Regions from separate parts of the Pseudomonas sp. P4_C1 genome, predicted to be linked through region 2. Evidence: predicted binding sites of a transcription regulator. Region 2 holds the regulator's gene; each other region holds the start of a gene.
What was found. The regulator FliA, encoded in region 2, starts transcription of late flagellar genes. The targets are predictions, from matches to a motif close to CTAAAGTTTNNNNNNNNNNNGCCGNTAA.
Positions count from the first base shown of each region.

Region 1: a site for FliA is predicted at 4,535-4,562, ahead of AC1DU9_RS02840 (flagellar protein MotY). Genes of this name have one in related genera too.
Region 3: a site for FliA is predicted at 3,664-3,691, ahead of AC1DU9_RS17170 (methyl-accepting chemotaxis protein). Genes of this name have one in related genera too.

Region 1 covers NZ_JBFUHY010000003.1:73,872-88,368, forward strand. The annotation lists gene AC1DU9_RS02805 (molybdopterin oxidoreductase family protein) at 1-111, shown strand, start outside; gene grxD (Grx4 family monothiol glutaredoxin) at 209-547, shown strand; gene bfr (bacterioferritin) at 729-1,205, opposite strand; gene AC1DU9_RS02820 (bacterioferritin-associated ferredoxin) at 1,404-1,622, opposite strand; gene AC1DU9_RS02825 (peroxiredoxin) at 1,934-2,536, shown strand; gene rnt (ribonuclease T) at 2,748-3,425, opposite strand; gene pyrC (dihydroorotase) at 3,422-4,468, opposite strand; gene AC1DU9_RS02840 (flagellar protein MotY) at 4,628-5,533, shown strand; gene AC1DU9_RS02845 (argininosuccinate synthase) at 5,663-6,880, shown strand; gene AC1DU9_RS02850 (hypothetical protein) at 7,030-7,734, opposite strand; gene AC1DU9_RS02855 (response regulator transcription factor) at 8,206-8,832, shown strand; gene AC1DU9_RS02860 (PA3496 family putative envelope integrity protein) at 8,913-9,092, opposite strand; gene nth (endonuclease III) at 9,199-9,837, opposite strand; gene AC1DU9_RS02870 (Rnf-Nqr domain containing protein) at 9,863-10,447, opposite strand; gene AC1DU9_RS02875 (RnfABCDGE type electron transport complex subunit G) at 10,440-11,051, opposite strand; gene AC1DU9_RS02880 (RnfABCDGE type electron transport complex subunit D) at 11,048-12,034, opposite strand; gene rsxB (electron transport complex subunit RsxB) at 12,021-13,034, opposite strand; gene AC1DU9_RS02890 (electron transport complex protein RnfA) at 13,031-13,600, opposite strand; gene metG (methionine--tRNA ligase) at 13,765-14,497, opposite strand, start outside.
Region 2 covers NZ_JBFUHY010000009.1:96,717-107,216, forward strand. The annotation lists gene AC1DU9_RS08855 (RHS repeat-associated core domain-containing protein) at 1-1,127, opposite strand, end outside; gene flhA (flagellar biosynthesis protein FlhA) at 1,586-3,715, shown strand; gene flhF (flagellar biosynthesis protein FlhF) at 3,727-5,055, shown strand; gene fleN (flagellar synthesis regulator FleN) at 5,172-6,002, shown strand; gene fliA (RNA polymerase sigma factor FliA) at 5,999-6,739, shown strand; gene AC1DU9_RS08880 (chemotaxis response regulator CheY) at 6,908-7,279, shown strand; gene AC1DU9_RS08885 (protein phosphatase CheZ) at 7,301-8,089, shown strand; gene AC1DU9_RS08890 (chemotaxis protein CheA) at 8,144-10,408, shown strand; gene AC1DU9_RS08895 (protein-glutamate methylesterase/protein-glutamine glutaminase) at 10,457-10,500, shown strand, end outside.
Region 3 covers NZ_JBFUHY010000029.1:29,598-35,939, forward strand. The annotation lists gene AC1DU9_RS17155 (DUF2025 family protein) at 1-65, opposite strand, end outside; gene AC1DU9_RS17160 (glycerophosphodiester phosphodiesterase) at 275-1,405, shown strand; gene AC1DU9_RS17165 (PepSY domain-containing protein) at 1,560-1,865, shown strand; gene AC1DU9_RS17170 (methyl-accepting chemotaxis protein) at 1,926-3,551, opposite strand; gene AC1DU9_RS17175 (transporter) at 3,823-4,845, shown strand; gene AC1DU9_RS17180 (inorganic phosphate transporter) at 5,089-6,342, shown strand, end outside.

The sequences.
Region 1 (14,497 bases), on a different contig from region 2:
AGCAGTCAGCCGGGCTCGAGCGCCAACGACCTGACTGACGAATGCCGGCTTGACGAACTGTCGGGAAATGCCGCGCTCAATGGCGTGCCGGTGACAGTTTCGGCGGCTTGAATCAGACTGACGGAGAGACCGAGCAGGGCGCTCGGCTTTCCGTTACAATGCGCCACCGTGCCGACCCATGAGTCGGAAAGTTCAGCCGAGGTGCTCCATGGATATCATCGAAACGATTAAAGAGCAGATTGCCAACAACACCATTCTGCTTTACATGAAAGGCTCGCCGAATGCCCCGCAGTGCGGCTTCTCTGCGAAGGCCGCGCAGGCCGTGATGGCGTGTGGCGAAAAGTTTGCGTACGTGGACATCCTGCAGAACCCGGAAATCCGCGCCAACCTGCCAAAATACGCCAACTGGCCAACCTTCCCACAGCTGTGGGTCGCCGGTGAGCTGGTCGGCGGTAGCGACATCATGACTGAGATGGCTGCTGACGGTTCGCTGGAGAAACTGATCAAGGAAGCCGCCGCCAAGGCCGCTGCCAAGACTGAAGCCTGACTGGCACCTGTAGGAGCGAGCTTGCTCGCGAAAAAACCAAAGCCCCGCTGGGTATCTGGTTTTACGCGTTAACGTTCGCGATTCTCGCGAGCAAGCTCGCTCCTACATCCGGGCAATAAAAAGCCCCGCTCCTCGAAAGAGGGCGGGGCTTTTTAATGCATCGAGATTAACGACGTAGAACTTACTCGTCGTCGCCCATCTGCGATTGCAGATAGTTCTCGAGTCCGATTTTTTCGATCAGGCCCAACTGGGTTTCCAGCCAGTCAATATGTTCTTCTTCGGACTCGAGGATATCTTCAAGCAGCTCACGGCTACCGAAGTCGCCAACTGTTTCGCAATGAGCGATAGCCACTTTGAGATCAGCGTGACCGATGCGTTCGATACGCAGGTCGCACTCGAGCATTTCCTTGGTGTGTTCGCCGATGTGCAGCTTGCCCAGGTCCTGGACGTTCGGCAGGCCTTCAAGGAACAGAATGCGCTTGATCAGCTTGTCCGCGTGCTTCATCTCGTCGATGGATTCGTGGTACTCGTGCTTGCCGAGCTTGTTCAGGCCCCAATCTTCATACATGCGCGCATGCAGGAAGTATTGATTGATCGCGACCAGCTCATTGGCGAGGATCTTGTTGAGATGCTGGATGACTGTAACGTCGCCTTTCATGATGGGGTCCTGCCCTTTATTAGCTGTCAATAGGGCAGAGTTTGAGCTGCGTATTTAAGAGTGTCAAACCTAAGTTATTGAAACTTAAATGAAAATTAATCGGAATAAGAATGTTTGTGTTCCGCGTCTAGAGCATAACTAGTTGATTTTGAGACATAAAAAAACCGGACATATGTCCGGTTCTTTGAAATTCGATATTTAAGCCGCGGTAAATTCCGCTGGAAAAGGAATTGCAGCCTGAGCCGTTTGCAGTTTGGTCAGGGTCTCGCGGACCACTTCCTTGGCGAGGCAGGCACATTTGCCGCATTGACTGGCAACGCCGGTGGCCACTCGGACTTCCTTGTAGCTGCAGCATCCTTCATAGATCGCATCGCGGATTTGACCGTCGGTGACGCCAGTGCAGAGGCAAACATACATAAGGAAGGACCGTCGCTGATTGTGACTCAATTGCGATGGATCTTAATGTTAACGAGAATGATTGTCAAAGTGGTTTCAGTGCACTTTCCGTCATAAACGGGGATGGCTGACGAACGGTCTGTCTGGCGAATCGGTGATACAAAACCGATGAGGATTTCATCGTACCGGGAAAAAACAGCTAATCCAGCTCAAACACGCGGTGTATGATGACCGGTCTTTTGCGACCGGGGATCGTGTCACAGGGCTGTCGCCTCAGGGTGGCAGGCTGATACGAACCCTGTTTCTCACGCTATTACACCAGGAGATATCCAATGAGCGTACTCGTAGGCAAACAAGCCCCTGACTTCACCGTACCGGCCGTACTCGGCAATGGCGAGATCGTTGACAGCTTCACCCTGTCTTCGGCGATCAAAGGCAAATACGGCCTGGTGTTCTTCTACCCACTGGACTTCACCTTCGTTTGCCCGTCCGAGCTGATCGCTCTGGACAACCGCATGTCCGAGTTCAAGGCGCGTAACGTTGAAGTGGTCGCTGTGTCGATCGACTCGCACTTCACCCACAACGCCTGGCGCAACACCCCGGTCAACAATGGCGGTATCGGCGAAGTTCGCTACACCATGGCTGCCGACATCAAGCAGGAAATCATGAAAGCCTATGACGTTCAGTCCGCTGACGGCGTGGCTTTCCGTGGCGCGTTCCTGATCGACAACAAAGGCGTTGTCCGTTCGCAGATCATCAACGACCTGCCGCTGGGCCGTAACATGGAAGAGCTGCTGCGTCTGGTCGACGCTCTGCAATTCCACGAAGAGCACGGCGAAGTCTGCCCTGCCAACTGGAAAAAAGGCGACAAAGGCATGAACGCTTCGCCAGAAGGCGTTGCGGCTTACCTGACCGAGCACGCTGCTGCTCTGTAAGGCGCACGCTCCAGCTATAAAAAGCAGGTACAAAAAAACCGGCCTTCGAGGCCGGTTTTTTTATGGGCGGGATTTCTGGTCACTGTAGGAGCGAGCCTGCTCCGGGCGGCGTTCCGACGATGGTCGTCAACGATGACGCTGGGAGCCTGACACCCCGCAGTGTTCTCTAGTCCATCGCGAGCAGGCTCGCTCCCACAAAGAGCCAACAGCATCAATCGTCGAAATCTTCCCAACCGCCCATTTGCTTCCAGCGATTGACGATGCCGCAGAACAGTTCAGCGGTCTTCTCGGTGTCGTAACGGGCCGAGTGAGCCTCGCGACCATCGAAGTCGATGTCCGCTGCCTGGCAAGCCTTGGCCAGCACGGTTTGACCGTAGGCCAGGCCCGCGAGCGTTGCGGTATCGAAACTGGAGAACGGATGGAACGGATTGCGCTTCATGTCCAGGCGCGCAACCGCTGCATTCAGAAAGCCCAGGTCGAAGCTGCTGTTATGCCCGACCAGGATCGCCCGTTTGCAACCATTGGCCTTGAGGGCCTTGCGCACGCCGCGGAAGATATCGTTCAGGGCAGACTCTTCACTCACGGCCATGCGCAGCGGGTGATCGAGCTTGATCCCGGTGAACTCCAGGGCGGCCGCTTCGATGTTCGCGCCTTCGAACGGCTCGACACGGAAAAAGTAGGTGTGATCCGGGTAAACAAAACCCTTTTCATCCATGGCGATGGTGGTCGCGGCGATCTCCAGCAGGGCATCGGTGGCTGAGTTGAAGCCACCGGTTTCTACGTCGACGACAACTGGCAGGTAACCACGGAACCTGGCAGCCATTGGATGACGAGGACCGCCTCCGCCGCCATTGCCTTCCAGTTCGTCGTCGAAATGGTCTTCACTCACGCGTGTTCCTCCAGCAGGCGCCAGCGCAGTTTTTCACCGGCGCGCAGCGGGATAACGGTCAGCTCGCCAAATGGCAGGCTGGTCGGGGCGGTCCATTCTTCGCGGACCAGGGTGATGCGATCGGTGTTGGCCGGCAGACCATAGAACCGCGGGCCGTTGAGGCTGGCGAAGGCTTCGAGCTTGTCCAGCGCGTTGCGCTGTTCAAAGGCTTCGGCATACATCTCGATGGCAGCAAAGGCTGTGTAGCAACCGGCGCAGCCGCAGGCCGCTTCCTTGGCGTGCTGGGCGTGGGGCGCCGAGTCGGTGCCGAGGAAGAACTTGTCGCTGCCGCTGGTGGCGGCGTCGAGCAGGGCTTCCTGGTGCGTATTGCGCTTGAGGATCGGCAGGCAATAAAAGTGCGGCCGAATCCCGCCCACCAGCATGTGGTTGCGGTTGTACAGCAGGTGGTGAGCCGTGATGGTCGCGCCGACGTTGGCCGAAGCCGAGTTGACGAACTGCACGGCGTCCGCGGTGGTGATGTGTTCGAACACCACTTTGAGGGTCGGGAAACGCTCGACCACACGACGCATGTGCTCGTCGATGAAGATTTTTTCGCGATCGAAAACGTCGACATCGCCTCGGGTGACTTCACCGTGAATCAACAACGGCATCCCGACTTCGGCCATGGCCTCGAGTGCAGGAAAGATCTTGTCGATGCTGGTGACGCCAGAATCCGAGTTGGTAGTCGCGCCGGCCGGGTACAGCTTGGCGGCGTGAATGAATCCGCTGGCCTTGGCCTCGCGAATTTCTTCGGGCTGGGTGCGGTCGGTCAGGTACAGGACCATCAGTGGCTCGAACAGGCTGCCGGCCGGGCGGGCAGCGAGAATCCGCTGGCGATAGCCGTCGGCTTCGGCCGCGTTGCGCACTGGTGGAACCAGGTTGGGCATGATGATCGCGCGGCCAAAGGTGCGCGCGACATCCGCGACGGTATTGGTCAACACGGCACCATCTCGAAGATGAATGTGCCAGTCGTCGGGACGCAGCAGGGTCAGGCGGTCGGACATGAGGGGATTCCAGGCGGGTCAAACTCAAGGGAATGCTACCGGAAAAGACTCTTGCAGGCACTCGCTATCAAGTTTTGCAGGAAGCTTCCGATATCCAACAGGTATGCCGTAAACATGTGTGTGTCGGTCTTTTTGTTGTAGAAGCCAGTGGAGCCTCCCGTGCGCCAGCGTTATTTAGCCTTGCTCAGTGTGTTTGCCAGCCTTCCCGCGATGGCGCTCACTTTCCAGACTCGTCTGGAGAGCATTGAGTGGACGGTCGAAGGTGACAAGTTCGAATGCCGCCTGACTCAGCCGATTACCGACTTCGGTTCGGGCGAGTTCGTGCGCAAGGCCGGTGAGCAGGCAACGTTTCGTCTGAAAGCCTATAACCCGATGATGGGCGGGGGCTCGGCGACCTTGCTGGCCGCTGCGGCACCGTGGCAACCGGGGCGTGACGATATCAACCTGGGAACGGTGAGAATCGGCAGCGGCAACGTGTTGTTCAACAGTTCACAGGTTCAGGCCGGGCGCCTGATCAGCGGACTGATGGACGGTCGCAGCCCGGTGGTTCGCCATTCTTCGGGGGATGGCCGGGTGTCGGAAGTGCGCTTGCTGCCGGTCAGGTTCACCAAGGCGTTTGCCGATTATCAAAGCTGCGTGGCCAAACTGTTGCCGCAGAACTTCGAACAGGTGAAGCGATCCGAAATCGGCTTCCCCGGCGGCGGAATCGAACTCGACAGCGCCGCGAAGGCCAAGTTGCAGGTGATGCTGGAGTACATGAAGGCCGATCCGACGGTCAATCACATCGAACTCGACGGTCACTCCGACAACAGCGGCAACCGCCTGACCAACCGCGACCTGTCGCGGCGCCGAGCCCTGGCAGTGATGGATTTCTTCAAGGCCAACGGCATCCAGGAGTCGCAAATCACTGTGCGTTTCCATGGCGAACGTTATCCGTTGGCGCCTAATACCAGCAACACCAACCGTGCGAAGAACCGTCGGGTAGCGGTACGCCTGGAGCGCGGAGCATCTACGGAACAAGTCGCCCCACAAGCGACGAAAGCGGCCATCTCGGCAACTTCCTGACTCTCCGGTCATCGTCGCGCTCTCGACAGAATCTGTCGCTTCGTCGTCATAAGCTGTCGCGCCACTGTAAATTATTCTGCATGAGCGGTAGACTTCCCGGCTTTCCGTAGAATCCCGTGGAGTGATGGCATGGCGGACGTAAACAAGGTCGTTCTGGCGTATTCCGGCGGCCTGGACACTTCGGTGATCCTCAAGTGGCTGCAGGATACTTATAACTGTGAAGTGGTGACCTTCACCGCTGACCTGGGTCAGGGCGAAGAGGTCGAACCGGCACGCGCCAAGGCGCAGGCCATGGGCGTCAAAGAGATCTACATCGATGACTTGCGCGAAGAGTTCGTGCGCGATTTCGTTTTCCCGATGTTCCGCGCCAACACCGTTTACGAGGGCGAGTACCTGCTGGGTACTTCCATCGCTCGTCCGCTGATCGCCAAGCGCCTGATCGAAATCGCCAACGAAACCGGCGCTGACGCCATTTCCCATGGCGCCACCGGCAAGGGTAACGACCAGGTTCGATTCGAACTCGGTGCCTACGCCTTGAAGCCAGGTGTGAAAGTGATTGCCCCTTGGCGCGAATGGGACCTGCTGTCCCGTGAAAAGCTGATGGATTACGCCGATAAGCACGCGATCCCGATCGAACGCCACGGCAAGAAGAAATCCCCGTACTCCATGGATGCCAACCTGCTGCACATCTCCTATGAAGGCGGCGTGCTGGAAGACACCTGGACCGAGCACGAAGAAGACATGTGGCGCTGGACCGTTTCCCCGGAAAACGCTCCAGACAAGCCGCAGTACCTGGAACTGACCTACCGCAACGGCGACATCGTCGCGCTGGACGGCGTCGAAATGACTCCGGCCACCGTGTTGGCAACGCTGAACCGTATCGGTGGCGAACATGGTATCGGCCGTCTCGACATCGTCGAGAACCGCTATGTGGGCATGAAGTCCCGCGGCTGCTACGAAACCCCGGGCGGCACCATCATGCTGCGCGCCCACCGTGCGATCGAATCGATCACCCTGGACCGCGAAGTGGCGCACCTCAAAGACGAGCTGATGCCCAAGTACGCCAGCCTGATCTACACCGGCTACTGGTGGAGCCCTGAGCGTCTGATGCTGCAACAGATGATCGATGCGTCCCAGGTCAACGTGAACGGCGTTGTGCGCCTGAAACTGTACAAGGGCAATGTGATCGTCACTGGCCGCAAGTCCGACGACTCGCTGTTCGACGCCAACATCGCGACCTTTGAAGAAGATGGCGGCGCGTACAACCAGGCGGATGCGGCGGGCTTCATCAAGCTCAACGCCTTGCGCATGCGCATTGCGGCGAATAAAGGCCGGAAGCTGTTCTGAGACCTTTGAGATCGTGATGGATACCTGACCTCGTCCTCGATGAGGTCAGGTACCTGAAAACGGGGTGTGACGCCAGTTGCTACGTTGTCGGGTGTTTTCGTTTGCGCTGATGATTTCCTGTTTTCCTCCTTCCAATGGTCTGACCTGTACTACACATTGTTGTTTGCCGGTTGCCCGGCCTGATCAATGACCGACAACCTGTGCGAGTCCAGATTGTAGGCAACATAAAAGGCGGCACAGCGCTTCCTGGCCTGCTTTGAATATTTAAGCGCACTGGCTTTCAGTAAAGTCTCCGAAACGGCACAGGTGACAAACAGAATCACGTACGCCGTCTTTTCCCGTGGCCTCTGGAGGTTTTCCAGCAGCGCTCCAAACTCGACCTCCTTGCTCATCCAGCGTGCATCCACGATGTACAGGTCTTTTATAAACTCCGGTAACTGAAGTCGATGCTGAACAAATACGGTGCTTTGCAGGCCAATTTCCGTTGGTGGGCCCTGTGCGCCGCAGGGCGTCCGAGCTGACCGCCGGTCATTCGTCGACGTTTCCAGAGCGGAACTCCCAGAGGACTTCCCGGACGCTTTTTTTTCCGGCCGCCCGGCAACATCCATGACCCTCATGAAGTGTTTTCCTTTTTCAAAGTCGGAGGGCGCATAAAGGGATTTGTAGTTGAAGTTGAGTGTCACGAAAAAAAGCAAAAGTAAATAAAACGGAAAGCTGATCAGAAACCAGACATAGAGTTCTCTTTCCTCTTGGTCGAGGAAGGGTAGAGAAATGGCTGCCGATGTCTCAGAGAGTGCTGCGAATATCGCGATAATTGTCATCGGGTTGGTGATTCGTTTTTTATTATGTTCCATATTCATGCTCTATTGTCTTTTTCGAGTGGTTTTATGTAGTGGTCGTTGTGTTTTCTTCGGTTCTTTGGGTGTTGGTGGTGCTTTAATGATTGCTCAAAAAATATTATTTGCTGTAAGAGTAATTGGATGCCTGATGTGTGATATTTCTGGTGTGAATGTTTAGTGCGAAAATATCAGTTACGTTTTAACAGGGGGTAGAGGCTTATGTTTGTCAGGGCGCGACCGCTCAGGCGGGCTCTCGGAAAATTTTGGTCGTAAATCGATAGAGGTGACGGCTGGAAAGTGCGACACACTGACGCTGACACAGTTTTCAACTCATTCCGTTCGAGGGATTTTTGTAGGAGGAATCCGTGTTGTTTGTAGGGGATGTCTCTTGGTGTGGGTGGCTGGGAGGGGCGACATGCCATGGGTGAAACGACTAGGCTATTGTGCGGGCTCTAAAAATTCGAACAGCGAAAATTGGACTTGCCCATGAATAAAGTGCTGATCGTGGATGATCACCCCGTCATTCGTCTTGCGGTACGTATGCTAATGGAACGTCATGGCTACGAAGTTATTGCAGAAACCGATAATGGTGTGGATGCACTGCAACTGGCCCGTGAACTTATGCCGGATATTGTCATTCTGGATATCGGGATTCCGAAGCTGGACGGGTTGGAAGTCATTGCGCGTTTGTCTTCGACCTCAATGCCGATGAAAGTTCTGATCCTGACTTCCCAGGCGCCGGGGCATTTTTCAATGCGTTGCATGCAATCCGGTGCGGCCGGTTATGTCTGCAAGCAACAAGACCTGACGGAGTTGCTCAGTGCGATAAAGGCCGTGTTGTCAGGCTACAGTTACTTTCCTAATCAAGCCTTGCATACCGTGCGTTGCAGTTTGGGGAACGCCAGCGAGGCCGATATGGTTGATCGATTGTCGGGGCGGGAAATGATGGTCCTGCAACAGTTGGCCCGAGGAAAGACCAATAAAGAGATTGCCGATGGAATGTTTCTCAGCAATAAAACAGTCAGTACTTACAAGACCCGCCTGTTGCTCAAACTGAATGCGAGGTCTCTGGTCGATTTGATCGAGTTGGCACAACGCAATGGTCTGGTGTGATGACGTAATTGTGCGACAAGGGGCGTCCACCAGAGTATGGCACTTAAAAAAAAGCCTCCGTTTCGGGAGGCTCTCAGGTGTCATAAGTCAAAATCGTAATCGGCCAATTGCTTTTGCAGTCGGCGCTCCTCCAGCAGATTGTCGATGGTGCGGCGTTTGCTCAGATTAGTTTTCGCTGCTTCAACCACCGGCTCAGCATCATCGGTTTCGGCGGTGGTGAAGTCGTCTTCTACGTCCAATTGCTCTTTGCCAGTACTCATTTAGTTACTCCAGGCTAAGAAGGCCTTTGGCGCTCCTTATATCGACAATCTCCCGGCGGGTAAAAAAGATTTTTTCAATCGACAATTCAATAAACCTAATAGCGCCTCAATCGTCGGAGGTTTTGTGCTTGTATTCGCACAAGTCCTCGATCCGGCAGCTCCCGCATCGGGGCTTGCGGGCCAGGCAAACGTAGCGGCCGTGAAGGATCAGCCAGTGATGGGAGTCGAGCAGGTACTCCCGGGGCACGAATTTCATCAGCTTTTTCTCGACTTCAATCACATTCTTGCCGGGAGCAATGCCAGTCCGGTTGCTGACCCTGAAAATATGCGTGTCGACGGCCATGGTCAGCTGACGGAATGCCGTATTGAGTACCACATTGGCGGTTTTGCGGCCGACGCCGGGCAGTGCTTCCAGCTCTTCGCGGGTTTGTGGCACTTCACCTGCGTGGCGCTCGACCAGCAGGCGGCAGGTTTCGATCACGTTTTTTGCCTTGCTGTTGTACAGACCGATGGTCTTGATGTACTCCGACAGTCCTTCGACACCCAGGGCATGGATCGCTGCCGGGGTATTGGCGACCGGGAACAGCCTGGCTGTGGCCTTGTTGACGCCGACATCGGTCGACTGCGCCGAGAGAATCACGGCAATCAGCAATTCGAACGGTGAGGAATAGGCCAGTTCGGTCTTTGGTTCCGGGTTGTCCTCGTGCAGCCTGCGGAAAATTTCCAGACGTTTTGCGGCATTCATGGGCAGTGCGTTTCCTCGAAGACGATCAATGTGTGGAGCTGGGTCGCCAGGCCTGCCAGGCGGCGATCAGCAATCCGAGCAGAATGAACCCGCCAGGGACCAATGTGGCCAGGCGCAGCCCGCCATCGGCCATCAGTACCCAGCCTTGCCAGTCAGTTTGCGTAGCGCCGATCAGCCACGCCAGGTGATTTCCGAGTGTCCCGTTGCCGATGAGTTCGCGCAGCAGGCCCAGTGCGATCATCAGCACGACAAACTGTCCATTGAGTCGCAGGCGTGTGTGCCAGCTGTTCTGAAAGAATCCCGTGTGTTCCAGTACGACGCATTGCAAGGCGATCAAAGCGCCATAAAACCCCAGATGCTGCTGCCATTGCAGCGACCAGGCCTGTGCCATGAGTTCCGCGCAACTGGTGAGCGTGGTTGCCAACAGGATGCTGGCCAGCAAACGGTTCGCCGGGACCAGTCGGGATCGCAGGGCGCCCATGGCCAGGCTGAACAACTGGGTCACTACCATGAACATCAGGCACAGGCCAAGTGCGGCCATCAGCGACTCGCTAGCGCCGATCAGCGGCGTCAGCATCAAGGCGTTGCGCGGAGTCGATGAGTTATCCATGGGCAGGGTTTCCGAGCAGTTGTTGCCGGTGTTCATCGAAGTAGCGCAACGCATCGTGGACGGCATTGATCACCGCCCTTGAGGTGATAGTCGCACCTGCAATCTGATCGAACTGCCCCTGATCCTTTTTCAACGCCCAGCCACTGTCGCCCGGTTCTGTTCGAGACTTGCCGGAAAAAACCTGAAGCCAGGCATTGGGCCAGTCGGCGATCCGCGCACCCAGTCCAGGGGTTTCCGACTGTTTGAGGGTTTTGACGCCCAGCAACCTGCCATTGGCGTCGACAGCGATCAACAGGTCGATGGCACCCGCGTAGCCAAGGGTTTGACTGCGCAGCAACACTGCGACGGGTTGATCGGTCCGGGTCGCCAGATAGCCACCGAGCAAGGCGCTGTTGGTCAGGGCAGTTGATTCGACCCTGATGGGGTGTTCGAGTGGTTGATTGTCGTAGCTGTCCGGCGCGATCAGGTCCAGCAGATTACGGCTGTCGATCAGGCGCTGTTCGGCTGCAATGCGCGGCGCGCTGCCGAGCTGCACGAAGTACGTCACACCAAGGCCCAGTGCGGTCAAAAGCACTAGAAGCGCGATGCTTGACGTCCGGTTCATGGTGCCTCCGGCTGTTGTCTGGCCGCCACGAACCTCTCCAGCGCCGGCACGCACAGGTTCATAAACAGCACGGCAAAGGCGATGCCGTCCGGATAGCCGCCCCAGGTACGGATCAGATAAGTCAGCAGTCCGACGCCAGCGCCGAACAGCAGTCGCGCGCCTGGGTTTCTGGCGCCGGACACCGGTTCGGTGATGATGAAGAACGCCCCCAGAATGGTTGCGCCGCTAAGCAGATGAAACAGCGGTGAACCATGGGAGTCGGAGCCCGACCCGTTCCAGCACAGCAAGCTGATGATGAACAGGCTGGCCAGCATGCCGACCGGGGCATGCCAACTGATCACCCGCCGTTGCAGGAGAAACAATCCACCTGCCAGAAACGCCAGGCTCATCCATTCCACTCCCCGGCCGCCGAAGTGGCCGAATGCCGGGTTGCCGGCAAACAGTTCATCCATGGTCAGGCTTTTGTTGATCCGCAGACTGTCCAGTGCCGTGGCCTGCACCCATGCATCCGGCGCCTGGCCGACACCGAACACTTGCTGCAAACCACTCGGCAGATCCATGCCATGGGACGATGGCCAATGGGTCATTGGTTGGGGGAAGGTCACCAGCACCAGAGCAAAACCGAGCATCGCCGGGTTGAAAGGATTCGAGCCGACACCGCCATACAAGTGCTTGCCAAACACCATGGCAAAAGCGGCAGCACTGAGGGTCAGCCACCATGGGCAGTAAGGCGGTAGCGCCAGAGCCAGCAAGGTGGCACTGACCAACGCGCTACCGTCCCTCAGGGTTGGTTGTAGCGGCCGCCTGCGCCATTGCACGACGGCGGCCTCGACGGCCAGCGCAGCAGCGGTCGCCAGAACCAGATTGATCAACACGCCCCAGCCGTACAGCCAGAACGCCGCCAGTATTCCTGGCAGCGTGGCCAGCAGCACCAGTTTCATCGCCTGTTGCAGGCGATCATCAACCGCTTCAAGGGCTGGCATGGGCGTCCACCTGGCGTTCGGCTTCACCGAGTGCGCGCTCCAGGGCTTCGATTTGTTCCGCCGGTGCTGCACTGGCCTGAGCCTTCTTGAGTTCGGCGCGGCGCATGGCCAACTGGATCTTGGCCCGTTTCAGATCGGCGTCATTTGACGACACCGCTGCGACCGCCGGCGCAGGGGCTGGTGGGGTGATGGTTTCCAGTTGCGCCAGTTTTTGTTCGGCGGCTTCGAACTGCTGTTGCAGGACGATCAACTGCGATTGCTGTTCGAAGGTTGGCGGATGCCCGAACGCCTTCAGCGATTTTTGCAGCTGCGCCCGACTCATCGCGACATCGATTTTCGCCTTTTTCAGCGCGGCATCGGCATTGGCGGCTTTCTGTGCGCGAACACGCTCGAGGGCGGACTGCACCGGGTCGACAGTCGCCTCGGCAGGTTGCGCGGCACGTTGCCGGGCCTGGCGTTCGGCGATTTTCTGTTGTTCTTCGCGCTGCAAGCGGGCATTGCGTTGTTCGAAGCGGCGCCGTGCGTGATCGCGCTTGAGGGTGCGGGCCTGCCGTGCTTGCGGTGTGAGGGCCAGGCCCCCGACAACCGGCAATACGGTGTCCATTGGCAGCGGGCGCATTTCGATGCAGTCCACCGGGCACGGTGCCACGCAAAGATCGCAACCGGTGCACTCATCGATGATCACCGTGTGCATCAGTTTGGCTGCACCGACAATGGCATCGACCGGACAGGCCTGAATGCACTTGGTGCAACCAATACACTCGGCTTCGCGGATATAGGCGATCTGCGCAGGTGCCGAGCCGCGAGTGATGTCCAGTTCCAGCACAGGCACCTTCAGCAACTCGGCCAGGGCCGCGATGGTTTCCTTGCCACCGGGCGGACACTTGTTGATCGGCTCACCGCTGGCGATGCCTTCGGCGTACGGCTTGCACCCGGGGTGGCCGCATTTGCCACATTGGGTTTGCGGCAAGAGTGCGTCGATGCGTTGAATCAGACTCATGTTTTGATCAGTCCGCTGAATCCGAGAAAAGCCACTGCAATCAGGCCGGCACCAATCAGGTCGATCGGCAGGCCGCGAAAGGGCAGGGGAACATCGTTGCCGGCCGTACGTTCACGCAAATCAACGAACAGGCTCAGCACCAGCCAGAAGCCCAGCCCTGCACCGAGGCCCAAGGCTGTGGCGTGAAAGAAACCCTTGTCTTCCTGAGCATTGAGCAAGGCTACGCCGAGCACGCCGGCATTGCCCAGCAGCAACGGCCAGAGGCCTTCAAACGGCAGTGTCGAAAACAACCGCGCCAGAAACTTCAGCAACGGGCTGATCAGCAGCACGCTCAATGGCAGAAACACAAACAGACGCAACGGCGTCAATTGCAGCGGCACCAACAGCCAGTGATAGAGCGCGTAGCCGAGCATGCCCACGACCAGGATCAGGCACGTCGTCGCAATGCCCAAGGCATGGACCTGACGGCGCTGGCCGGCCAGCAACGGATCGACGGCCAACGGCCAGTGCAACACGAGGTTGTTGATCAGGGCAGCGCTGATGAGCGTAAGCAGGATTTCGGTCATTGTTCGTGCCGGCAGGAACGGTAGTTTTTGTAGGAGCCAGCTCGCTCCTACAGGAGATGGTCTGAAAAGCTTAGGCATTATCCGGCAAGGCGGGAGGGTGGGCCAGACATGAAAATCCCACAGTCGCGTCAGGCACGGCTGTGGGATCGGTTCAGCGCAGAAATTTACTTGATGCGCTGACCTGGCTTGGCGCCGCTGTCAGGGCTGAGCAGGTAGATTTCTTCGCCACCAGGGCCGGCGGCCATCACCATGCCTTCGGAGATGCCGAACTTCATTTTCCGTGGCTTGAGGTTGGCGATCATCATGGTCAGGCGACCATTGAGCTTGGATGGGTCCGGGTAGGCACTCTTGATCCCGGAGAACACGTTGCGTTGCTCGTCACCAATGTCCAGGGTCAGGCGCAACAGCTTGTCGGCGCCCTCCACGTGTTCGGCCTTGACGATCAGCGCGACGCGCAAATCGACGGCGGCAAAGGTGTCGAACTCGATTTCCGGCGACAGCGGATCCTTGGCCAGTTCGCCATTGCCGGCAGGTGCGGCTGCGCCGGTGTCGGTCTGGCTGGCGGTCAGGTCTTCTTTCGAGGCGTCGGTCATGGCTTGCACCTTGACCGGGTCGATTCGGGTCATCAACGGCTTGAACTCGTTCAACTGGTGATTGCTGAGCAAGGTCGCGTGGTCGTTCCAGGTCAGCGGCGCGACGTTGAGGAACGCCTCGGCATCGGCGGCCAGCAATGGCAGCACAGGCTTGAGGAAGATCACCAACTGGCGGAACAGGTTGACGCCTGTGGCGCAGATGGCCTGGACTTCATCCTGCTTGCCTTCCTGTTTGTTCAACGACCACGGCGCCTTGTCGGCGATCCAGGCGTTGGCGCGGTCGGCCAGGCCCATGATCTCGCGC
Region 2 (10,500 bases):
TTCCTTATTTTATTCATGAATACAGAATTAGCCCAAGGAGCAGGTAGTCGTCTCGGGTCGACTTTTCTGAAGGACACATCATCATACATATGGGGGTGGATGACGATTCCAGCGTTTTTACTGTCACCTCCTCTAGCCTCTCTGTTGAAGATTGGTGTGAAGTCAACTCCCGCCTTCTTCAGCGGAAGATCTTTTACATATACGCCAAGTGTCTCTGTTCCTGGATAAGAGAGTCCGGCATTTTTGTAAGCAGCATAATGAGAATGTCTGTAGCCGTATGATTCATAATAGTCAGCACTGTGAAACCCTTTTATCCCTTGATTTCTACTTGGAGGTGGGTCTTCGTAATTCGATGTTAGTCTGTTTGATATTAGGTTGGGTGCCTCACTTTTCGTAGTGGTGTGATACCCTATAAGGTAATTGTTGTCGTCGGGAATGCTTGGTTTTACTTCGGGATAAGTTGTTGGTGTTTTCACTTTTCCAGTGTTCATTTTTGATAGCATTTTCGAAGCAGTTGTTCGAGATGAGAGTATTTTCGTGCGCGGTATTGTGTCGAACAGAGAATCTGCGAAATTAAACACTCCAAAAATACCGGCATGTCCGGTAGGGTCGCGACTATTACGAGGATCCCCCGAGCAATACGCATACGCATTAAACCCACCCTTATCAAACGGACTCAAACTATCCGGACTGTTAAACCGCATCAAAACCGGATTAAACGCCCGATACCCGTTCCCCAACAAATAACACCCGGTCACCGGATCCGGCCGTTCACCGTTAAAGCCAAGCAGGCTGAGTAACCCGTTTTCTCCGGTACGGTGGCCGTAGGGCGAATAGGCGATAGGTTGCGGTAGATGATCGACCTTGAGCGCCTGCAGCACCGAACGCTGCTGATCGGTGGCTAGCAGCGTGGTATCAGGCGCACCATCCTCACCTCGCTGTTGCGCCAACAGTTGCTCGCCATGCTGGACGATCGAATAGCGCATCGCCCCCTGTATCTCGGTGGCCAGCCTGCTTTTGCAGTAAAAACGCTGGCGCTCGGGGCTATCTGGCAGTGCGTGACTGGTCAATCGATCAAGGGGATCGTAGTGATATTGGCAGAGCACGGTTTCGCGCGGCGATGTCATGGGAGGTTGCTCCGAAGGTCCGAAGTGCGGGAGCTCAGTATTGGCGGTTTGGCAAGGGTTGGGTACTAGCAGAACTGCTAGGTTCGAGTGAATTAATCTGTTCGATTTGAGAAGTCCGCAGCCCGTCCTGAGAGGTGCGGCGGCAGTACCGGCCCCATCGCGGGCAAGCCCGGCTCCCACAGGTTTTGTGTTGGTCGTGAGATGGGCGGCAGCGGGGACGGCCTCTTCGCGAGCAGGCTCGCTCCCACATTTTGATCTTTGTTGTACGCAGAATATGTGATCTGCACAGACCCCCTGTGTGCGAGCCTGCTCACGAAAGCGTCTGTCCTGTCGCCGTAAACTTCCCGTTAAAACATCCGTACCCAAAAACCTCGAAAAAGTTGGAAGGCTTCTTGCAGTACCCCCTCTACGCCGGCACCCGGCGTCAAAAGTTTGCTTCAAAGGAACGGGGAATACCGGTGGATCGCTCTCAGTTAATCAACAGTGCCCGCAGCAACATTGCCGACCTCAGTCGGGGCAATCTGGGCGTGCCGCTGTTGCTGCTGGTCATGCTGGCGATGATGATGTTGCCGGTGCCGCCGTTCCTGCTGGACGTGTTCTTCACTTTCAACATCGCCCTGTCCATCGTCGTGCTGCTGGTGTGCGTGTACGCCTTGCGTCCGCTGGATTTCGCGGTGTTTCCGACCATTCTGCTGGTGGCGACGCTGTTGCGCCTGGCGTTGAACGTGGCCTCCACGCGGGTGGTGATGCTCCACGGCCAGGACGGTCACGCGGCCGCCGGCAAGGTGATCCAGGCCTTCGGTGAGGTGGTGATCGGCGGTAACTACGTGGTCGGTATCGTGGTCTTCGCGATCTTGATGATCATCAACTTCGTCGTGGTGACCAAGGGTGCCGGGCGGATTTCCGAGGTGAGCGCGCGTTTCACTCTCGATGCGATGCCCGGCAAGCAAATGGCGATCGACGCCGACCTCAACGCTGGATTGATCGATCAGAACCAGGCCAAGTTGCGCCGGATGGAAGTGGCCCAGGAAGCCGAGTTCTACGGTTCCATGGACGGTGCCAGCAAATTCGTCCGGGGTGACGCCATCGCCGGCCTGTTGATCCTGTTCATCAACCTGATCGGCGGCATGGCGGTCGGTATCTTCCAGCACAACATGAACTTCGCCGACGCCGGCAAGGTGTATGCGCTGTTGACCATCGGTGACGGTTTGGTGGCGCAATTGCCATCACTGTTGTTATCGACAGCCGCGGCGATCATGGTGACCCGTGCATCCGGTTCGGAAGACATGGGCAAGCAAATCAATCGCCAGATGTTCGCCTCGCCCAAGGCGCTGGCGGTGGCGGCGGGCTTGATGGCGGTCATGGGCCTGGTGCCCGGCATGCCGCACTTCTCGTTCCTGAGCATGGCGGCCCTGGCGGCTGGTGGCGCGTACCTGTTCTGGAAAAAGCAGAACGTCGCCAAGGTGCAGGCCCTGCAAGAGGTCAAGCGCCAGCAGGAGCTGCTGCCGTCGCCGGCACGCGCCCAGGAAACCAAGGAGCTTGGCTGGGATGACGTGACACCGATCGACATGATCGGCCTGGAAGTGGGTTATCGCCTGATTCCGTTGGTGGACCGCAACCAGGGTGGCCAGTTGCTGGCGCGGATCAAGGGGGTGCGCAAGAAATTGTCCCAGGACCTGGGCTTCCTGATGCCCACGGTGCATATCCGCGACAACCTCGACCTGGCGCCCAGTGCCTATCGCCTGACCCTCATGGGGGTGATTCTGGCCGAAGCGGAGATTTACCCGGATCGCGAACTGGCGATCAACCCGGGGCAGGTCTACGGCACGCTCAACGGCATTACCGCCAAAGATCCGGCTTTTGGCCTGGAGGCGGTCTGGATTGAAATCAGCCAGCGCGCCCAGGCGCAATCCCTCGGTTATACGGTGGTCGATGCCAGTACCGTAGTGGCTACCCACTTGAACCAGATTCTCTACAAGCACTCCAGTGAACTGATCGGTCACGAAGAAGTGCAGCAACTCATGCAATTGCTGGCCAAAAGCTCGCCGAAACTGGCCGAGGAGCTGGTGCCGGGCGTGGTTTCGCTGTCGCAGCTGCTCAAGGTGCTGCAAGCGCTGCTGGCCGAACAAGTGCCTGTGCGCGATATCCGCAGTATTGCCGAGGCTATCGCCAACAATGCCGCCAAGAGTCAAGATACCGCCGCGCTAGTGGCTGCTGTGCGGGTTGGCGTATCCCGTGCAATCGTGCAAAGCATTGTAGGCACTGAGTCGCAGCTGCCAGTCATCACGCTGGAGCCAAGGTTGGAACAGATATTGCTCAATAGTCTGCAAAAGGCCGGGCAAGGCTCGGAAGAAGGCGTTCTGCTGGAGCCAAGCATGGCTGAGAAGCTGCAACGTTCGTTGATCGACGCGGCGCAGCGGCAGGAGATGCAAGGTCAGCCGGTGATTCTGCTGGTGGCCGGTCCGGTTCGCGCGATGCTCTCGCGATTCGGTCGGCTCGCAGTCCCGGGTTTGCACGTGTTGGCTTACCAGGAAATCCCTGACAACAAGCAAGTGACCATCGTTGCGACAGTAGGGCCCAACGGCTGAGGTAGTGGTTTATGCAAGTTAAGCGTTTTTTCGCCGCCGATATGCGTCAGGCCATGAAGCTGGTTCGCGATGAGCTGGGCGCTGATGCCGCCATCATTGGCAACCGCCGGATCGCCGGAGGTGTCGAGCTGACGGCTGCGCTGGATTACAAGTTGTCGGCGCTGGCGCCGCGGGTTCCGAACATGGAGCTCGAGGACGAGCTGCGCAAGACTCAGTCGCGGATCGTCACCGCCCAGGCCGAATTGAGCCTGCGTAGCGATGGCGAGAGCGACCAGAGCACCAACCGTCAGTTGTTCGCCGGCTTGCCGTTGACCGCCGCCGAGCCGCTGATCGAGCCGACGTACGCCGAACCCCGTCGCCCCGCACCAGCCGCTGCGCCAGCGTCCGGTGGCGTGGACCCGCGGGCGTTCGACTCGATGCGATTCGAGCTCAACAGCCTGCGCGAACTCATGGAAGTCCAGCTGGGCTCCCTGGCCTGGAATCAGCTGCAAGGCAGCCGTCCGGACCAGGCCAACCTCTGGCGCCGCCTGCAACGCATCGGCCTGTCAGGCCCGCTGTCGCGCGACCTGCTGGCGCTGATTACCGGGATCGAAGAACCTCGTCAGGCCTGGCGCATGTTGCTGGCGCACCTGGCGCGCATGATCGCTACCCCCGAGGTCGAGCCGCTGGAGGAGGGCGGTGTGATCGCCATGGTCGGCCCTGCCGGCATGGGCAAGACCACCACCCTGGCCAAGCTGGCGGCCCGTTACGTGCTCAAGTACGGCGCGCAGAACATTGCGCTGGTGAGCATGGACAGCTTCCGCATCGGTGCCCAGGAGCAGCTCAAGACCCTGGGGCGCATTCTCAACGTGTCGGTGACCCACGTCGATCCGGGCCAGTCCCTGGTGCAGGCGCTGGAACCCTTGCTGCGCAAGCGGGTGGTGCTGATCGATACCGCTGGCCTGCAGGCCAGCGATCCGGCCCTGCGTATGCAACTCGAAAGCCTGGCCGGTCGCGGTATCCGCTCAAAAAATTATCTGGTCCTGGCAACCACCAGCCAAAAACAGGTTCTAACCGCCGCTTATCACAGTTACAAGCGTTGTGGGCTCGCTGGCTGCATCCTGACTAAACTGGATGAGACGGCTAGTCTGGGCGAGGTGTTGAGCCTGGCTATCAGTCATGAGTTACCCGTGGCCTACCTGACCGATGGCCCGCGGATTCCGGATGATCTCCATCTGCCGCGCCGTCATCAGTTGGTCAGTCGCGCCGTCAGCGTACAAATGCAGGAAGAACCCAGCGAAGAAGCCATGGCTGACATGTTCGCTGATATTTACCACAGCCAAACCAAGCAGGTTGGCTAAGGTAGTAATGAACAGTTTTTGTACCTACATCGATGGTCTGCCATGCATTGTTCCGATTGCGAACGCGCAGCCAGTAATGTGGCCTCCGTCTATGCAAGACAAGGTAAAGAAATAACATGGGCAGCATGCATCCCGTACAGGTGATTGCGGTGACCGGCGGCAAAGGTGGCGTCGGGAAAACTAATGTGTCAGTGAACTTGTCCCTGGCTCTGGCTGAGCTTGGCCGGCGCGTCATGCTGTTGGACGCCGACCTGGGACTGGCGAACGTCGACGTTCTGCTGGGCCTGACACCCAAACGTACCCTGGCCGACGTGATCGAGGGCCGCTGCGAACTGCGCGATGTACTGCTGCAGGGACCCGGCGGCATCCGAATCGTTCCGGCCGCATCCGGCACTCAGAGCATGGTGCATCTGAGCCCCGCGCAACACGCCGGCCTGATCCAGGCCTTCAGTGATATCGGCGACAACCTCGACGTATTGGTGATCGACACCGCTGCGGGCATTGGTGACTCGGTCGTCAGTTTCGTTCGCGCAGCCCAGGAAGTGCTGCTGGTGGTGTGCGACGAGCCGACTTCGATTACCGATGCCTACGCCTTGATCAAGTTGCTCAATCGCGACTACGGCATGAACCGCTTCCGCGTTCTGGCCAACATGGCCCAGAGCCCGCAGGAAGGACGCAACCTGTTCGCCAAGTTGACCAAGGTCACGGATCGCTTCCTCGACGTCGCCCTGCAATACGTCGGCGCGGTGCCCTACGACGAAAGCGTGCGCAAGGCCGTGCAGAAACAGCGTGCCGTCTACGAAGCCTTCCCGCGCTCCAAGTGCTCGCTGGCATTCAAGGCCATCGCGCAGAAGGTCGATACCTGGCCACTGCCTGCCAACCCGCGCGGGCACCTGGAATTTTTCGTCGAGCGCCTCGTGCAGCAGACAGCAGGACCGGTTCTATGACAGCAAGCGGTTACAACCTCTACAAAAAATCGGCCCGTGATGCGCAGTACGAGCTGATCGAGCGTTACGCGCCGCTGGTTAAACGCATTGCCTATCACTTGCTGGCGCGCCTGCCGGCCAGCGTCCAGGTCGAAGACCTGATCCAGGCCGGGATGATCGGCCTGCTTGAAGTGTCGACCAAATATGACGCCAGCAAAGGCGCCAGTTTCGAGACGTACGCGGGCATTCGAATCCGCGGCGCCATGCTCGACGAAGTGCGCAAGGGGGACTGGGCGCCACGTTCGGTTCACCGCAATACGCGCATGGTCAGCGATGCCATTCGCTCGATTGAAGCGAAAACCGGCCGTGACGCTAAAGATCACGAAGTTGCGGCCGAACTCCAATTGAGTCTCGACGATTACTACGGGATTTTGAACGACACCCTGGGCAGCCGGTTATTCAGTTTCGACGATCTGTTGCAGGACGGCGAACACGAAGGGCTGCACGAGGATGGCGCGAGTGCTCATATCGAGCCGTCACGCGATCTGGAAGATGAACGCTTCCAGGCTGCGCTGGCGGAGGCGATTGCCAATTTGCCGGAGCGTGAGCGACTGGTGTTGGCGCTGTACTACGACGAAGAGTTGAACCTCAAGGAAATCGGTGAGGTCCTGGGGGTCAGCGAATCTCGGGTCAGCCAGTTACACAGCCAGTGCGCGGCCCGTTTGCGGGGGCGTTTGGGGGAGTGGCGAGCGCGCTGAAGGCAGTGTGGGGGACACTGCGAACGAGGCCGGTGTGGTGTTGAGCTGCGCCGGTCGCGATCTGTTGTGCTCCAGACAGTCATTGAGTGCTTTGCCGGATTGATTGAAATGGCGCGTCCAGGTGCTGGGCGCGTTTAAGACTGCTTGGAGGTCGAATTGGACAAGAACATGAAAATCCTCATCGTTGATGACTTCTCAACGATGCGGCGGATCATCAAGAACCTGCTGCGTGACCTTGGGTTCACCAACACCGTCGAGGCCGACGATGGCACTACCGCCATTCCGGTGCTCAACAGCGGAAGCATCGACTTTCTGGTAACGGACTGGAACATGCCTGGCATGACCGGTATCGATCTGCTGCGTCACGTGCGTGCCGATGAAAAGCTCAAGCACCTGCCGGTGTTGATGGTGACCGCTGAAGCCAAGCGTGAGCAGATCATCGAAGCGGCCCAGGCCGGTGTTAACGGCTATGTGGTCAAACCCTTCACGGCCCAGGCGTTGAAAGAAAAAATCGAGAAGATTTTCGAACGCATCGGTTGATGAGTGCGCCACGGGGGAGCTATGGGCAATAACGAAACTTCATTGGGCGACTTTGAGTCGACCCTGAAAAAACACGCCGTCGAATTGGTCGCGAGCCTTGAAAAAGGCAGGTTCGGCGACGCGGTGCAATTGATCCATGAGCTCAACCAGACCCGTGACCGCGGCCTGTATCAGGAAGTGGGCAAGCTCACTCGCGAACTGCATAGCGCGATCGTCAATTTCCAGATTGACCCGCACATGCCGCAAGCCGAAGAAGTGTCCCAGATCACCGACGCCACCGAGCGTCTGGGCTATGTGGTCAAGCTGACCGAGGCCGCGGCCAACCGCACCATGGACCTGGTGGAAAGTGCCACGCCGCTGGTCAATGGCCTGGCCGATGAAGCCAAGGTCTTGAGCGCGGACTGGGGGCGCTTCATGCGTCGCGAAGTCGGCGCCGAAGAGTTTCGTGAACTGGCCCGACGGGTCGAGGGGTTCCTGGCGCGCAGCGGCACGGACAATCGCGCGGTGTCGGGCAACCTCAACGACATCCTGCTCGCCCAGGATTACCAGGACCTCACGGGACAAGTGATCAAGCGAGTGACCCAGTTGGTCACCGAAGTCGAAAGCAACCTGCTCAAGCTCGTGCTGATGGCCAGTCAGGTGGACCGCTTTGCGGGCATCGAACATGACCGTGAAGCGATGCTTGCTGAAAAAGATCCACAAAAACATCTCTCTCAGGGTGAAGGTCCGCAGATTCATGCCGATAAAAGAGAAGACGTTGTGTCCGGTCAGGACGATGTGGACGATTTGTTATCCAGCCTGGGATTTTAGAGTTTTAGAATTTTAGGTTTTTTGGGTTTTTAGACCTGTAGGAGCACCCCCTTAATGAGCTTCGGCGCCGATGAAGAGATCCTTCAGGATTTCCTGGTTGAGGCCGGCGAGATTCTAGAGCAACTGTCCGAGCAACTGGTCGAGCTGGAAAGCCGTCCGGATGATGCGGATCTGCTCAATGCAATTTTTCGCGGTTTTCACACTGTAAAAGGGGGCGCCGGCTTCCTCCAGCTCAACGAGCTGGTGGAGTGCTGCCACATCGCCGAGAACGTGTTCGACATCCTGCGCAAGGGTGAACGTCGCGTCGATTCGGAACTGATGGACGTGGTTCTCGAGGCGCTGGACGCGGTGAACAGCATGTTCAGCGAGGTCCGCGATCGCGGCCCGATCACGGCCGCTACACCGGAGCTGCTCGCGGCGCTGGCACGTCTGGCCGAACCGCAATCGGCTGACGAGACGGCTGCTGCACCTGTCGCCGCCGTGGTCGAAGCGCCTGTGGCTGAAAGCGAATCGGGCGATATCACCGACAATGAATTCGAACAACTGCTGGACTCGCTGAACGCCGTCAAGGCTCAGGCCGAGGCGCCGGCACCTGTTTCTGTGCCGGTCAGCGATGCTGCTGCCAGCGATGAAATCACCGATGCCGAGTTCGAGTCGTTGCTCGATCAACTACATGGCAAGGGCCAGTTCGCCATTGACGCGGTGGTCCCGGCGCCGGCTGCGCCAGAGGCCCCGAAAGCGGCCGGCGACAGCTCCGATATTACTGACGACGAATTCGAAGCACTGCTCGACCAACTGCACGGCAAGGGTAACTTCGCTGTCGATGCGCTCGAATCGGCCATTGCTTCAGTACCGACTCCTGCCGCGCCAGCCGCTGCGGCGGCCGGCAGCGATCTGATCAGCGATCACGAATTCGAATCGCTGCTCGACGAGTTGCACGGCAAGGGCAAGTTCAGCGAAGTCGGCAAGGCGACGGTTTCCAGCGGATCGAACACGTCCGTTGCCGCGCCGGCCGCGAAGGCAGCGGCGCCGAAACCTGTGGCCAAGGCACCCGAGCCCAAAGCCGAAACACCGGCCCCGGTAGCCGCTGCTGCACCGGCTGCTGCCCGTGCTCCGGCCGCGCCACCGGCGGAAAAACCGGCCAGCGAAGCCGAGACCACCGTACGCGTCGATACCGCGCGTCTCGACGAGATCATGAACATGGTCGGCGAGTTGGTGCTGGTGCGTAACCGCCTGGTCCGCCTGGGCCTCAACAGCGGCGACGAAGCCATGTCCAAGGCCGTGTCGAACCTCGACGTGGTCACCGCCGACCTGCAAACCGCGGTCATGAAGACCCGGATGCAACCGATCAAGAAAGTCTTCGGGCGCTTCCCGCGCCTGGTTCGCGACCTGGCTCGCCAGCTCAAGAAAGAGATCAACCTGGAGCTGGTCGGCGAAGAAACCGACCTCGACAAGAACCTCGTCGAAGCCCTGGCCGACCCGCTGGTCCACTTGGTGCGCAACTCGGTCGACCACGGTATCGAAGAGCCGGCTGATCGCGAAGCGATGGGCAAGCCTCGCAGCGGCAAAGTGATTCTGTCCGCTGAACAGGAAGGCGACCACATCCTGCTGTCCATCTCCGATGACGGCAAGGGCATGGATGCCGATGTTCTGCGCGGCATCGCCGTGAAGAAAGGCTTGATGGACAAGGATGCGGCGGACCGTCTCAGCGAGTCGGATTGCTTCAACCTGATCTTCGCTCCGGGTTTCTCGACCAAGACCGAGATTTCCGACGTCTCCGGGCGCGGCGTGGGCATGGACGTGGTGAAAACCAAAATTGCCCAGCTCAACGGCACCATCAATATCTACTCAACCAAGGGCAAGGGTTCGAAGATTGTCATCAAGGTGCCGCTGACCCTGGCGATCATGCCGACGCTGATGGTCATGCTCGGCAACCAGGCGTTTGCGTTCCCGCTGGTGAACGTCAACGAGATCTTCCACCTCGACCTGTCGACCACCAACGTCGTGGACGGCCAGGAAGTGGTGATCGTGCGGGACAAGGCACTGCCATTGTTCTATCTCAAACGCTGGCTGGTCAGCTCCGCCGCTCACGAAGAGCAGCGCGAAGGCCATGTGGTGATCCTTTCGGTGGGCACGCAGCGGATCGGCTTTGTCGTCGATCAACTGGTGGGCCAGGAAGAAGTGGTCATCAAGCCATTGGGCAAAATGCTTCAGGGAACGCCGGGGATGTCTGGCGCCACCATCACCGGTGACGGCCGCATCGCGCTGATTCTCGATGTTCCGAGCATGCTCAAGCGTTACGCCACACGGCGTATTTGATTCTGGTGGAGCGGGGCGCCTGGCCTCGCTCCATCTAATGGAGTGTTTATGGCAGTCAAAGTCCTGGTGGTGGACGATTCGGGGTTTTTCCG
Region 3 (6,342 bases), on a different contig from region 2:
TTGAGGCCGACGAAGCCTTTGAGTTGGTCGGCAGCCTGGCAGATGAGCTGGGAAGTGATGCGCATGGTAAACCCCGCAATGGTGATCGTTGGTTTGCACGCAGGGCCTGCGTTTCCCTCTGCCGGGGAATTGCAGGACCCCAGCGTACTGCAACCGGGCGCACAAAAACGCTGACGAACATCAGCTTTGGACAGGTTCGTGTCGGTCTCGCGATAGCGCCTGCAATGATCAGTTGTTAAAAGGGACGCCCCCTCATTGCGAAAGGATCTCGACCATGCCCGTAACCTTTACTAAAAGCGCCCTGTTACTGAGCCTGTTGCTCGGCCTGTGCGTCGGCCACGCACAGGCCGCCAGCGAACCCGGTCCCGCGGCACTGGCGACCCGCCTGGGCATTCCGCATCCAGCGGTGATCGCTCACCGTGGCGCGTCTTTCGATGCGCCGGAATCCACCGCCGCCGCCTACAAGACGGCCCGCGACCTGGGCGCCGACTACCTGGAAATGGACCTGCAGCGCAGTAAGGATGGCGTACTGTTTGCCCTGCACGACAATAATCTGCAACGCACCACCGACGTTGCCAGCAAATTCCCCGAGCGCAAGGACAGCCCGGCCAATGCGTTCACCATGGTCGAGCTGAAAACCCTGGATGCGGGCAGCTGGTTCAATGCCGCGTACCCGGATCGCGCACGTCCCGCCTTCGCGGGCCTGAAGATTCTGACCCTTGATGAAATCATCGACATCGCCGAGGGCAACTCCCTGCACAAGCCCGGCCTGTACATCGAGACCAAGGAGCCGAAGCAGTTTCCCGGCATCGAACACGACCTCAAGGAAAAACTTCAGGACCGCGGCTGGCTGAGCCCGACCGGTTCGAAACTGGCAAAAAGCGAGTTGGCGGTCGGCCAGGGCAAAGGCAAGGTGGTCCTGCAGACCTTCGAGAAGAGCAGCCTCGAACTGCTGCAAAAGGAAATGCCGAAGGTGCCGAAGATCCTGCTGTTGTGGGTCGGTGAAGGCAGTATCGAGCCCAAGTCCAAGGTGAAATTTGCCGAGTCCGGCGCCAGGGACAAGGCCGCGTACTACGCCGCACAGGAACCGAAGGACAAAGCCGAATTCCAGCGTTGGGTCGACTACGCGAAGGCCCAGGGCGCCATAGGCACCGGCCCGTCCGCCGCACTGACCCAGGGTGGCGACCAGAGTTATTCGGATCTGGTGCAACCGTGGATGAACCAGTACACCCACGATCAGGGCCTGCTGGTGCACGTCTACACCATCGACGAAGCGGTGGACTACCAGAAAGTCATGGACGCCGGAGTCGACGGCATCTTCACCAACCGCGCCAGCGAGTTGTTGAAGTTCTATAAACGCCCGGCGGCGAGTGTCGATCAAGTATTGAAGAACAACGGCTATTGAGCCCTGCCTGGCACGACACCGAGGTGCCTGCATCGCGAGCAGGCTCACTCCCACAGAGGGATTGATGCAGGACATGCAGAGGGTTTTAAGGGTGGATTAAGTTACACAGGCTAGCCTGATCTCACTTGAACGGATCACCCAAGGAAAGAAGCCCATGAAGACCCTGACTGCTTTGTTGACCGCTGCAACCCTGACCTTTGCCGCGGGCCTGGCCCAGGCCGATGTGCGGGTCGATGAGATCCCGCAACTGGTCAAGGACGGCAAGATCAAGGCGCTGGAAGATCTGAACAAGATCGCGCTGGATCTGCACCCGGGTGCAACGATCAACAAAACCGAACTGGACAACTACTTCAACGGTTACGAGTACGAAGTCGAACTGCGTGACGCCAAGAACGTCGAGTGGGATGTGGACATCGATGCTTCCAACGGCAAGGTCCTGAAGAACAAACAGGACACGTAATCGCGAAACGCACAAAAGCCGCACGATCGAGAAGTCGTGCGGCTTTTGTGCATTCTGGGTTCAAGCGCTCAGGCGCGCCGTCACCTCGTTCAACTGCCCCGACAAACCGTGCAGGTTGCTGCTGGCCGCTTCAGTGCGCTGCACGTTGTCCAGGTTGGTGCTGGCGATGCTGGTGATCTCGGTGAGGTTGCGCGAGATGTCTTCGGCCACCGAGGTCTGTTCTTCGGCGGCAGTGGCGATCTGGCGGTTCATGTCACGGATGGCCTCCACGGCCAGGGTGATGCGTTCGAGCATGGCGCCGGCCTCGGTCACTTGCTGCACGCTTTGTTCGCTGCGCGACTGACCGCTTTCAATCGCCTGGGCCGCTTCGATTGCACCGGTCTGCACGGTCTGGATGATCTGGTTGATCTCGATGATCGACGCCGCCGTGCGCTGGGCCAGGCTGCGCACTTCATCGGCCACCACCGCGAATCCGCGTCCGGCCTCACCGGCGCGGGCCGCTTCGATGGCGGCGTTGAGCGCCAGCAGGTTGGTCTGTTCGGCGATGCCGCGGATCACTTCCAGGACCTTGCCGATGCGCCCGCTGTCGGTTTCCAGTTGGCGAATGACCGTGGCGGTGTTGGCGATTTCACCGCGCATTTGGGTGATGGTGTGGATGGTGCCCTGCATGACTTTTTCGCCCTGTTGGGCGGACTGGTCGGCATCGTCGGCGGCCCGCGCCGCTTCAGCGGCATGACGGGCCACTTCCTGTGCGGTAGCGGACATTTCGTTCATCGCCGTGGCCACCTGATCGGTGCGATTGAACTGCTCGTTGGTACCGCCGGCCATCACGGTGGCGATCGAGTTCAACTCACCGCTGGCGCTGTCCAGGTCAGACGCGCTGCGCTGCAAACGGCTGAAGGTTTCGGCGAGGAAATCGCGCAGGGTGTTGGCGGCCATCGCCAGTTTGCCCAACTCGTCCTGACGGGTGCTGGCGACGCGCTCGGCAATACGCCCCTGGCTGAGCTGTGCCACGTATTCGATCAATTTGCGGATCGGCTCGACCAGGTTGCGGTTGACCAGCCACAGGCTCAGCAGGCCGATCAGCAGCCCCGAAACCAGCATCACGATAATTCCCAGCAACACCGTGCGATCGGCAGCGGCGCTGATTAGAGTCGATTGTTCGGCGCCCTGCTTGCGCAATTCGCTGACCAGTTCGCTCATCTGATCGCTGGCCGCGCGGTCCATGCCCTTGACCGCGGTGTCGCCCGCCGTCGGGTCACCACCGGCGGCCACGAACGCGTCCCGGCCCTTCTGATAGGCCGCGCCCAATTGGCGATGCTCGTCACGCAAGCGCTCGATGCGGCTCTTGAGCTGCGGCTCGATGCCCTTCTGCCCGGCCAGTTCGCCAAGGCTGTTTTGCACATCGCGCTGACGGTCTTCGAATTGCCCCCAGTACTTGCTCAGGTCCGCCGGTTGCTTGCCACGTAACAGGACGTTTTTCCACTCCTGCACCTGCACCTTGAATTGCAGGTTGGCTTCATCGATCAGTTGCGAGGTATGCAGCGGGCCCTCGATCAGATTGGCGTAGCTCTGCACGCCGCTGGACAGGAAGTGAAAGCACGCCAGGGCGATCAACAGCATCGCCAGCAGGCTGCCGCTCAGCAGCGCGAGAATTTGTGCTCTCAGGGACTTTTGCAAAAACATCGGAGGGTACTCATGACAGGAATGAGGCACGCCCGTAAAGGCGTGAAAAGTGTCCGGACATCCCTGTCTGCGGTCCCGGCCGAGGCCTGCGGCGCGCAACTCAACCCAAGCGTGATCGGCTAGCCAGAGCGGTTCTTGAGAAAATCCCGACCGCCGGTAGCGCAATCGTTTGCGTTATTTCCCCGTCACAAAAACGTCATCCCGCCTTGCGATGATGCCGCTCAAGTGAACCTGCGAAACCTGCGACAGGCGTCTCTCCTTGCGAGCCCTCATGAACCACAGCATCGATCACAGTCATCGCGACACGGATCTGTTCGGCCTGCTCTACGGTTTCAGCTTTCACCCCGGAGAGGCTGGCCGGGAAATCAATTCGGCCGAGGCCTTGCAGTACCTGCAACAACCGGAGAGCGACGAGCAATTTCTGTGGCTGCACCTGAACCTCGCCCATGCCGCGTGCGAGCGCTGGATGAAGAGTCATCTGGAATTGCCCGAGGAATTTTTCGAAGCGCTGCACGAAGGCTCACGCTCGACGCGCATCGAACATGTCGATTCGGCGTTGCTGGCGGTGGTCAACGACGTGGTGTTCAACCTCAGCAACATGGTCTCGTCGGACGTCTCGACGCTTTGGGTGTGCGCCCGCAGCCGGCTGATCATCAGCGCCCGCCTGCAACCGCTGCACTCGGTGGACAAACTGCGCTCGTCGGTGAAGGCCCGGGAATGCTTTCGCTCCCCGCTGGAGTTGCTGGTGCATTTGCTGCGCGACCAGGGTGAAGTGCTGACCCAGATCGTGCGCAAGACCAGCCAGAGCGTGGATCAGATCGAAGATGAATTGCTCTCTTCGCGGCTGTCGACCAACCGCGCCGAGCTGGGCGCCAATCGCCGGGTGCTGGTGCGTTTGCAACGGCTGCTGGCGCTGGAGCCAGGCTCCTTGCTGCGCCTGCTCAACCGGCCACCGCAATGGCTGCAAAAGGAAGACGTGAAGGAGCTGCGCAAATCCACCGAGGAGTTCGCGCTGATCATCAACGACCTCACGGCGCTGGGTGAGCGGATCAAGTTGTTGCAGGAAGAGATCGCCGCCAACATCAACGAACAGACCAACCGCACGCTGTTCACCCTGACGGTGGTGACGGTGCTGGCGCTGCCGATCAACATCATCGCCGGCTTCTTCGGCATGAACGTCGGCGGCATTCCGCTGGCCGGCGATCCGCAGGGTTTCTGGATCCTCGTGGCGCTGGTCGCGACCTTTACCGTGATCGCCGGGCGCTGGGCGTTTCGCAAGCAGCAGGATTATTGAACGCACCCGGCCCCCTGTGGGAGCGAGCTTGCTCCGGGCGGCGTTCCGACGATGACGTCGGCAAATCCAACATTGTTGTCGGCTGACACACCGCTATCGCGAGCAAGCTCGCTCCCACAGTTTTAAGCGCTCGACTTCAGATCAGCAGCCTGCGAAAAACCCAAACACTGACCCAAAGCAGTCTCCCTGTAACAATTGGCAACGATTATCACTGATACACCTCCCTCCTCAGGAATGTCCGTGATGGCTACGCCCTCCTTCACCGCCGCCCCGGCGCCCGCCAGTAGTGCCAAACCGCAATTCGACAAAAAGCCCGGCCTGATCACCATCGTGGTGTTTTTTGCCGTGCTGGCCATCGGCTTGTTGTTTACCGCCTACAGCCTGATGCACGACATGAACGAACTCGGCACGGTGGTGACCACCTGGACGCCGTTCCTGCTGCTCGGCGTGGCGTTGTTGATCGCCCTGGGCTTTGAGTTCGTCAACGGATTCCACGACACCGCCAACGCGGTGGCCACGGTGATCTACACCCACTCGCTGCCGCCGAACGTGGCGGTGGTCTGGTCCGGATTTTTCAACTTCCTCGGGGTGCTGCTGTCCAGCGGCGCGGTGGCGTTCGGCATCATCGCCCTGCTGCCGGTGGAGCTGATCCTGCAAGTCGGCTCGTCCGCCGGTTTCGCAATGATCTTCGCCCTGCTGATCGCTGCCATCCTGTGGAACCTCGGCACCTGGTGGCTGGGCCTGCCGGCGTCGTCATCGCACACCCTGATCGGTTCGATCATCGGGGTCGGCGTGGCCAACGCCCTGATGCACGGCCGCGACGGCACCAGTGGCGTGGACTGGGCGCAAGCCACCAAGATCGGTTACGCGCTACTGCTCTCGCCACTGGTCGGCTTCGGCTGCGCCGCGCTGCTGTTGCTGGCGCTGCGCGCGTTCGTCAAGAATCGTGCGCTGTACAAGGAGCCAAAGGGCGAGACCCCGCCGCCATGGTGGATTCGCGGCCTGTTGATCGTGACCTGCACCGGTGTGTCGTTTGCCCACGGTTCGAACGATGGCCAGAAAGGCATGGGCCTGATCATGCTGATTCTGGTGGGCACGCTGCCAATGGCTTACGCCTTGAACCGCACCATGCCGGCCGATCAAGCGTTGCAGTTCGCGGCGGTCGCCGAAGTCACCCAGCAAGCGTTGGTCAAAGCTGCTCCGCTGCCAGCGCCAGCCGACCCGCGCCCGGTGCTGTCCGAATATGTGCGCAGCAAGGAAGCGACCCCGCAACTGGTGCCGGCGCTGGCTGCGCTGACCGGCAGCATCGGTGCCCAGGTCAAGGGTTATGGCTCGCTGTCGAAAGTCCCGGCCGAGGCCGTGGGCAACGTGCGTAATGACATGTACCTGAGCAGCGAAACCATTCGCTTGATGGACAAGAACAAGGTCGGCAATTTCGACGCCGACACCAATGGCAAGCTGCAACTGTTCAAGCAACAGATCGACAACTCCACGCGG